One region of the Cupriavidus sp. 21MJTG02-4 genome, then DNA from elsewhere that is predicted to be linked to it. Evidence: predicted binding sites of a transcription regulator. Region 1 holds the regulator's gene; the other holds the start of a gene.
The links. Region 1 encodes LexA, which represses DNA repair genes until DNA is damaged. Its sites were predicted from a motif close to ACTGTATNNNNATACAGT; they were not measured.
Positions count from the first base shown of each region.

Region 1 (3,728 bases):
ACCGCTATCACACCGAGGCGAACAGCGCCTGAAGCCGGTCCGGCGCCGCCGCCAGCCCCGGTTCCTGTGCAAGCGCCACCAGCAACAGCACCCTTGCCTTATAGGGGTTCAGGTCCGCGGCGGAGACAAACAGGCCGGCATCGGGGTCCGTAACTGGCGGAATCGACACATGACCGGCCCCGGTCCGCGAACTCCGCACCACGGCAACACCGGCCGCGGCGGCATCCCTGAGCGCCGCGATCAGCGTCTCATGCACCGAACCGTTGCCCGCCGCCGCCACGACCAGGCCGCGTACGCCGGCAGCCACCATTGCGTCCACCGCGATGCGCCCCGGCTGCGTATAGCTTGCGACGATCTCGACCTCGGGCCACCGGGCCGGCACGGGAAAGACCGCCGCAACGGACTGCGTGGGCGTGCGCGGCAGCCGCACCGACTCGTCCTGCACGAAACCCAGCGGACCGCCCTGCGGCGACGCAAAGGCATCCACCGCCGAGGTATGTGCCTTGGTCACGTCGCGCGCCGCATGGATCTGCTGGTTCAGCACCACCAGCACCCCCTTGCCGCGCGCAGCCGGATGGCCGGCGACGCGCACCGCATCGAGCAGATTGAGCGGACCGTCCGCCGACAACGACGTCGACGGCCGCATTGCGGCGGTCAGTACCACGGGCACCGGACAGGCTTGCGTCAGGTGCAGGAACATCGCCGTCTCTTCAAGCGTGTCCGTGCCATGCGTAATGACGATGCCGGCCACGTCCGGCTCGGCCGACCAATGCTGAACGCGCGCGGCCAGCGTTGGCCAAAGCGAAAACACCATGTCCTTGCTATCGATCTGCGCCACCTGCTCGGCTTCAATCCGGGCCACCGACTGCAACGCCGGCACGGCCGCCAGCAACGTCGACACGGGCACCGTCGCGGCCTGGTAGCGCGCGCTGCTGGCCGGATTGGTCGAGGCGCCGGCAATGGTGCCGCCAGTGGCCAGGACCACGATGCGGGGAAGCTGGGACATGGTGGGGAATGCAGGGAGCTGAAGTCCGGCGATTGTACCTGCGGCATGCGGGCAAACCTGATGTCGAGCGGACGCTTCTGAAATTCTGCTTGCGCTTGCGCCGATACTGTATAAAATCACAGCATACTGTTTAAACATACAGTGCTCACCCGGCTGGCAGACAAACAGCACCAGGGCACTTATCGGAACGCTTCCATGGCGACCCTGACACCCCGGCAGCAGCAAATTTTCGACCTGATCCGCAATACGATCCGCGGCACGGGTTTCCCGCCCACGCGCGCCGAGATCGCCGCGGAGTTTGGCTTCTCATCGCCCAATGCCGCGGAAGAACATCTGCGAGCGCTGGCGCGCAAGGGCGTGATCGAACTGACGCCGGGCGCGTCGCGCGGCATCCGCCTGAAGGTGGCGCGCAGCGATTCGGAAACCCCCGACCAGTTTTCCCTGCCGATGTCCGGGGTCATGCAGCTGACGCTGCCGCTGGTGGGCCGCGTGGCCGCCGGCAGCCCGATCCTGGCCGCCGAGCATATCGACCGGCAATACCAGGTCGATGCCTCGGTCTTCGACGAACGCCCCGACTACCTGCTGCGCGTGCGCGGCCTGAGCATGCGCGACGCCGGCATCCTCGACGGCGACCTGCTGGCCGTGCGCAAGGCCAGCGAAGCACCCAACGGCAAGATCGTCGTGGCCCGCCTGGGCGACGACGTCACCGTCAAGCGCCTGCAGCGCCGTGACGGCACCATCGAGCTGATCGCGGAAAACCCGGACTTCCCGAACATCATGGTCGGGCCCGGACGCGAAGAGTTCTCGCTCGAAGGCATTGCCGTCGGGCTGATCCGCTCCTCGGGCTTCTGACCAGCGCGGCCAGCCGCGCGCTGGCCGCCGCCCTCCTCCTTGCAGTGCCGACGCCGCCCGCCTGACGGGTGTTGACCCCGCTTTTGCCAATCGAGAGGTGTAGCCATGCCGCAAACCAACCACATCGCCGCCCGCCAGCCGGTCAAGCCCGTGCCGTTCCGGCAATCGAAGGGGGTTCGCATCTATCAGGGCGCGCAGCGCCGTACCATGGTTGGCAGCATGGCGGCGATCTGCCGGATGCTGGAACTGGCCGAGCCGACCAAGCTCCTGGCCTGAGGCTTGCCGCTGGCCGGAGCCGGCCTGAGTAAATGCAGCGGTAATGCCGCGCTGACGGCGGCTAGTCGTTGGCGTCGCCGGAGATATGGTCGATCTCGTGCTTCGCAGCCGCGTAGGCCGCCTCGATGGCACTGTCTTCCGTTGCCGCGAGCGCGCCGGCGTTATGTCGATGTCCGTGTCCACGGATGACAAACGACCAGTCCCATTGCCCGTCGGGCGCCTTGATTGGCTGAATCGAGATTTCCCGGCTCTTGTATCGATATTCCATGGCAGCCTCCCGGTGTCCGGGGCATCGTAGCATGAAGGTCTTGACCATCCGAAGCCTGTTGCTTCCCGCTCGCCGCGGGCGGAACAGGGTCGCGCCGAGCCGGCAGCCGCGCTCTTCAGGCCGGCAGCTGCTGTGTCGTTGCCTTCTTGCCCAGGATAGCCATCGCGATCAGCCCGAGGGATGGCGTGAAGATCATCGAGAAGGTCAGCCAGACCGCAACGGAGCGACCCAGAATGTGGGCCAGCAGACCAATCCCGAAAGAGCAAAGCAGCCAGATAGCCACGGCAAGCATGATGGTGTGGAGAGCGAGTTCGTTACCACGCCAGTATGGAAAACCGGAGCAAATCCATTTGACTCCAGGTGACATCCGCTTGGCGAATCGGGACAGTCGGGATAAACCCCATCCGCCTCCGCTCGCCTTGTCGGACAGCGACTGATACCGGCGCGGTGTTCGCAGGCCGACACTATCTCCACAGACTCCAGGAGACAGCCATGGCCAACAAGAATATCCACGTCGTGCCTACCTACAATGGCTGGGCCGTTCAGCTCGAAGGCGGGTCCGGAAACGAGCAGCGTTTCACCTGCCAGCAACACGCCATCGCCACCGGCACGGAGAAGGCGAGACGGACGAAGGTCGAGCTGCTGATTCACGGCCGGGATGGACAGATCCATGAAAGGAATTCGTTTGGCCAGGAGGCGCCCGACATCAAAGGGTGATGGCTGGGCCGGTTCGCGAAGCCGGACGCCCAGGACCACGCCCGCTATGGCGGCTGGCGAACATAACCCGGCGCGTGTCGCCGGGTTTTTCGCTGCAAGGCGACGTACAATTTTTGCCAGATAGCTCTCTGGCTTGGCGCGGGCTCGCAAACCCGCCTTCGTCAGTCCTTGGTGATCGCCATGAAGATGCTGGTATGGATGATCGCGGCACTGGCCGCCGCCACAGCCACAGCCGCGCGCGCCGAAGACGCCTATGTCTATCCGTTTGACGACATGCGGGTCGGGGAAACGGTTCGAACGCCGTTCCCCACGGTGCTGTACCTGCACAAGAAGTGCGACCTGCCCTTGGCCGGCGCCAATCAAATGCGCTTTTATGCGGCCTACCACGGCGCATGGGACACCGGTTGCTGGGTGAAAAATCTCCGCGGGGATGCGGTGATCGTCGTGCCCAGAAAGCCGACCAAGACGATTTCGCTCGATGCACTTGCCCGTGCGGATGTCCAGAAAGACGGCACGATGACCATCAAGGCGCTGCCCGCCCGCGGTCGCTAGGCCGTCCGATTGTTAATCGCCACGCTGCAGCGTCAGTACCTCGGCCCGTTCTGCCAC
Region 1 covers NZ_JBYOJP010000010.1:139,632-143,359, reverse strand. The annotation lists gene AC3FKH_RS20480 (asparaginase) at 8-1,006, opposite strand; gene lexA (transcriptional repressor LexA) at 1,202-1,858, shown strand; gene AC3FKH_RS20470 (hypothetical protein) at 1,964-2,134, shown strand; gene AC3FKH_RS20465 (hypothetical protein) at 2,196-2,402, opposite strand; gene AC3FKH_RS20460 (hypothetical protein) at 2,518-2,694, opposite strand; gene AC3FKH_RS20455 (DUF2188 domain-containing protein) at 2,895-3,119, shown strand; gene AC3FKH_RS20450 (hypothetical protein) at 3,300-3,671, shown strand; gene AC3FKH_RS20445 (hypothetical protein) at 3,704-3,728, opposite strand, start outside.

Region 2 (3,728 bases), on a different contig from region 1:
GACTTCCCAACGCATCACTTCTCTCCTTGAGACAAACCTTGAGACAAAACTTGGGGGCGGATCAATACGGATGGAACCCGCCCAGGAACTGTTCCACCTGCTCGGCGTGGCGCTGGTCGCCCGCGCCCTCGCCCGACTCCAGCACCACCGCCTGGTAAGCGCGCGGGCCCACGGCCACGAGCCGCGCGGTCAGGCGGCGCGGCAACTTGTCCTGCGGCGACACGCCGCTTGCCTCGACTTCGATGCCGTCGAGCGGCCGCGCCGGCTGGTCGGCGGACTGGATCGTCACCGCACGCGTGTGCACGGGCTCGCCGGCCTGCACGCCAAGATTGGCCAGCAGGCCGGATTGCATGGCAGCCAGCGCCTCGCGGCGCAGGGCGGCATCGTCGGCCGGCAGCGTGACCACGCCGACGGCGAACAGCATCTCGTCGACGCGCGCCGCCTCCATGGTCATCGGCAGCTTGTGCCCGGCAATGGCCACGTCGCGCGCGGCGCTGGTGGGCTTGCCCGGATAGAGCGCGGCATAGCCGCCCTCGCCCGACTGGATCGTGCGCCAGTCATAGCGCGGCGAACACGCGCCGAGCCAGGCCACGGCAAGCATGGCCGGCAACACCGGGCGAAGCCGGGAGAACCACTGACAGACCTGAGGAGGGGGCATCGGGGCGTGGCCGCTACGTTGCGGCGCGGATTGTCGGGGCCGGGACGGCGGCGCGCTGGCGCCTCGCCGCCGGGCGGAAACCGGTATTATCCGGGAAGCCGCCGGCCCGTGCTTGCTGCGCTATACACCATGCCCCCGCTGATCCCGATCCGTCGACCCTCCGTTCGTCTTGCTGCCGCCGCGCTGCTCGGACTTGCCGCGCTGGCCGGCCCCGCCAGCGCGGGCACGCCTCATCTGCCGCGCGCGACCGACCTTGCCGCCCACGCCGCCGAAGCGGCGCGGCGCGGCGAGCCGCTCGTGGTGCTGGTCTCGCTGCCCGATTGCGGCTACTGCGACACCGTGCGGAAGAGCTATCTCGGCCCGCAGGCCGCAGCCGGCGAAATCGCCGTGCGCGAAGTCGACATGACCGCCGACACCCCGTTGCGCGACACCGATGGCTCGATGACCACCGCGCGCGCGTGGGCCAAGGCCCATCAGGTGCGCGTTGCGCCGACCGTACTGTTCCTCGATCGTGAAGGAGGGCAGGCCGCCGCCCCGCTACGCGGCCTCCAGCCCGATTTCTACGGTGCCTACCTGGAACAGGCGCTGGGCCAGGCGCGTGCTGTTGTCGCCACCGCACGCTGACCACCCGCCACTGCGGCGGATTGCCGCACGCGACGGATTGCAGCACCGCGCCGCGCCCGGGTTTAGAATGGCCTGTTGCCAGTTGAACGGGGCCGGCCCATGCCGGACCGCATTGCCATGACAAACGCCGCCTCCGTCACTTCCCGACCCCGCAAGCTTTGGCCCATCGCCGTGGTCGTCGTCGTTCTCGCCGCGCTCGGCTGGTTCGGCTACCGCGCGCTGTCGCCGTCGAGCCAGGTGCCCGCCGCCACCTTCACGCTGCTCTCGGGCGAGAAAGTCAGCACGGGTGACCTCAAGGGCAAGGTCTACCTGATCAACTTCTGGGCCACGAGCTGCGCCACCTGCGTCAAGGAAATGCCGGACATGGTCCGCACCTATGAGCAGTACAAGGGCAAGGGCCTGGAATTCGTGGCCGTGGCCATGAACTACGATCCCCCGATGTACGTGATGAACTACGCCAAGACGCGCGGCCTGCCGTTCAAGGTCGCGATGGACTCGGACGGCGCCGCGTCCAAGGCCTTCGGCAATGTGCAGCTCACGCCCACCACCTTCGTCGTGGACAAGGACGGCCGCATCCTGAAGCGCTATGTCGGCGAGCCCGAATGGGACGCACTGCACAAGCTGCTCGACGGCGCGCTGGCCAAGGCGGCCTGACGAATTTCCGGCAACGGCTGCAAAACGTGGATAAAAGGTGCTCATCGGGCACCTTTTTTGTTGGGCTGGTGCCGCGCCCGCCTCGACTGGCTTGCGCCCGATGCCTGTATGGATATACAGTTTGCGCCAGTCTTCCTGCCCGCCCTGACGGCGGCCACACCCCGAACCGCCCGTGTCACTGGATCTTGCCCCCCTCGCGGAATCGCCTTCCGCCCTTGCCGAACCTGCCACACCGGACGCTGACGTCCCCGCCTACCTGGCGCGGCTCAATCCGGAACAGCGCACGGCAGTCGAGCACCACAGCGAAGGTCCGCTGCTGATCATCGCGGGTGCGGGCTCGGGCAAGACCAATACGCTCGCCCATCGTGTCGCGCATCTGGTGCTGAAGGGTGCCGATCCACGCCGCATCCTGCTCCTGACGTTTTCACGCCGCGCGGCGGCGGAGATGGGCCGGCGCGTCGAGCGCATCGTCGACCAGGCGCTCGGCATCAGTACCGGCGCTGGCCGCGCCGCGCTGCAGTGGTCGGGCACCTTCCACGCGATCGGCGCACGGCTGCTGCGCGAATACGCGGAAACGCTGGGCTTATCGCCGGCCTTCACCATCTGCGACCGTGGCGATGCGGCGGACCTGATGCACGTGGTGCGGCATGACCTGGGCCTGTCCGAGCAGGCCAGCCGCTTCCCGAAAAAGGAAACCTGCCTGTCGATCTATTCGCGCGTGGTCAACACGCAGGCGCCGCTTGAAGACGTGCTCAAGCGCTGGTTCCCGCGCTACACCATGTGGGTCGATGCGCTGCGCGCGCTGTTCGCGGGCTATGTCGAAGCCAAGCAGAAGCAGCAGGTGCTCGACTACGACGACCTGCTGCTGTACTGGGCGCAGGCGCTGACCGAGCCCGCCATCGCACAGGACATGGGCGCGCGCTTCGACCATGTGCTGGTCGACGAATACCAGGACACCAACGCGCTGCAGGCGTCGATCCTGCTGGCGCTGCGGCCCGATGGCCGCGGCCTTACCGTGGTGGGCGACGACGCGCAGTCCATCTACGCATTCCGCGGCGCCACCGTGCGCAATATCCTCGATTTCCCCGCGCATTTCACGCCGCCCGCGCGGCAGGTCACGCTGTCGCAGAACTACCGTTCGACGCAGCCGATCCTGCAGGCCGCCAACGCGGTGATCGGGCTTGCGTCCGAGCGCTACACCAAGGACCTGTGGTCCGAGCGCACCTCGGCCGAGAAGCCTGGCGTGGTCGTGGTCAACGATGAAGCCGACCAGGCCCGCTTCGTGGTCGAGCGTGTGCTGGAGCGTCGCGAGGCAGGCCTGGCACTGATGGCGCAGGCAGTGCTGTTCCGCGCGGCCGACCACAGCGCGCAGCTGGAAATCGAACTGGCCCGGCGCAATATCCCGTTCGTGAAGTTCGGCGGCCTCAAGTTCCTCGAATCCACGCACGTGAAGGACGCGATGGCCGTGGTGCGCTGGCTGCAGAATCCGCTCGACCGCATCGCGGGTTTCCGCACGCTGCAGCTGCTGCCCGGCATCGGGCCCAAGACTGCTGCGCGCGTGCTCGACGCGCTGGCGGTTGCCACCGAGCCGCTGTTCGCGCTCGAATCTTTCGAGGCGCCGCCCGCCGCCGCGCCAGCCTGGACCGACCTGCTGGCGCTGGCCCGCACGCTGCTCGGACCGGCCTCGCCGTGGCCGTCGGAGTTCGAGCAGGTCATCGCCTGGTACCAGCCGCACCTGGAGCGCATCCACGACGATGCCGCCGCGCGCATGGCGGACCTGCAGCAACTCGAA
Region 2 covers NZ_JBYOJP010000001.1:281,541-285,268, forward strand. The annotation lists gene AC3FKH_RS01365 (LysE family transporter) at 1-15, opposite strand, end outside; gene AC3FKH_RS01370 (hypothetical protein) at 62-658, opposite strand; gene AC3FKH_RS01375 (SoxW family protein) at 788-1,282, shown strand; gene AC3FKH_RS01380 (TlpA disulfide reductase family protein) at 1,400-1,936, shown strand; gene AC3FKH_RS01385 (ATP-dependent helicase) at 2,109-3,728, shown strand, end outside.
Region 2: AC3FKH_RS01385 (ATP-dependent helicase) is a predicted target of LexA. The motif match lies at 2,040-2,057, and genes of this name have one in related genera.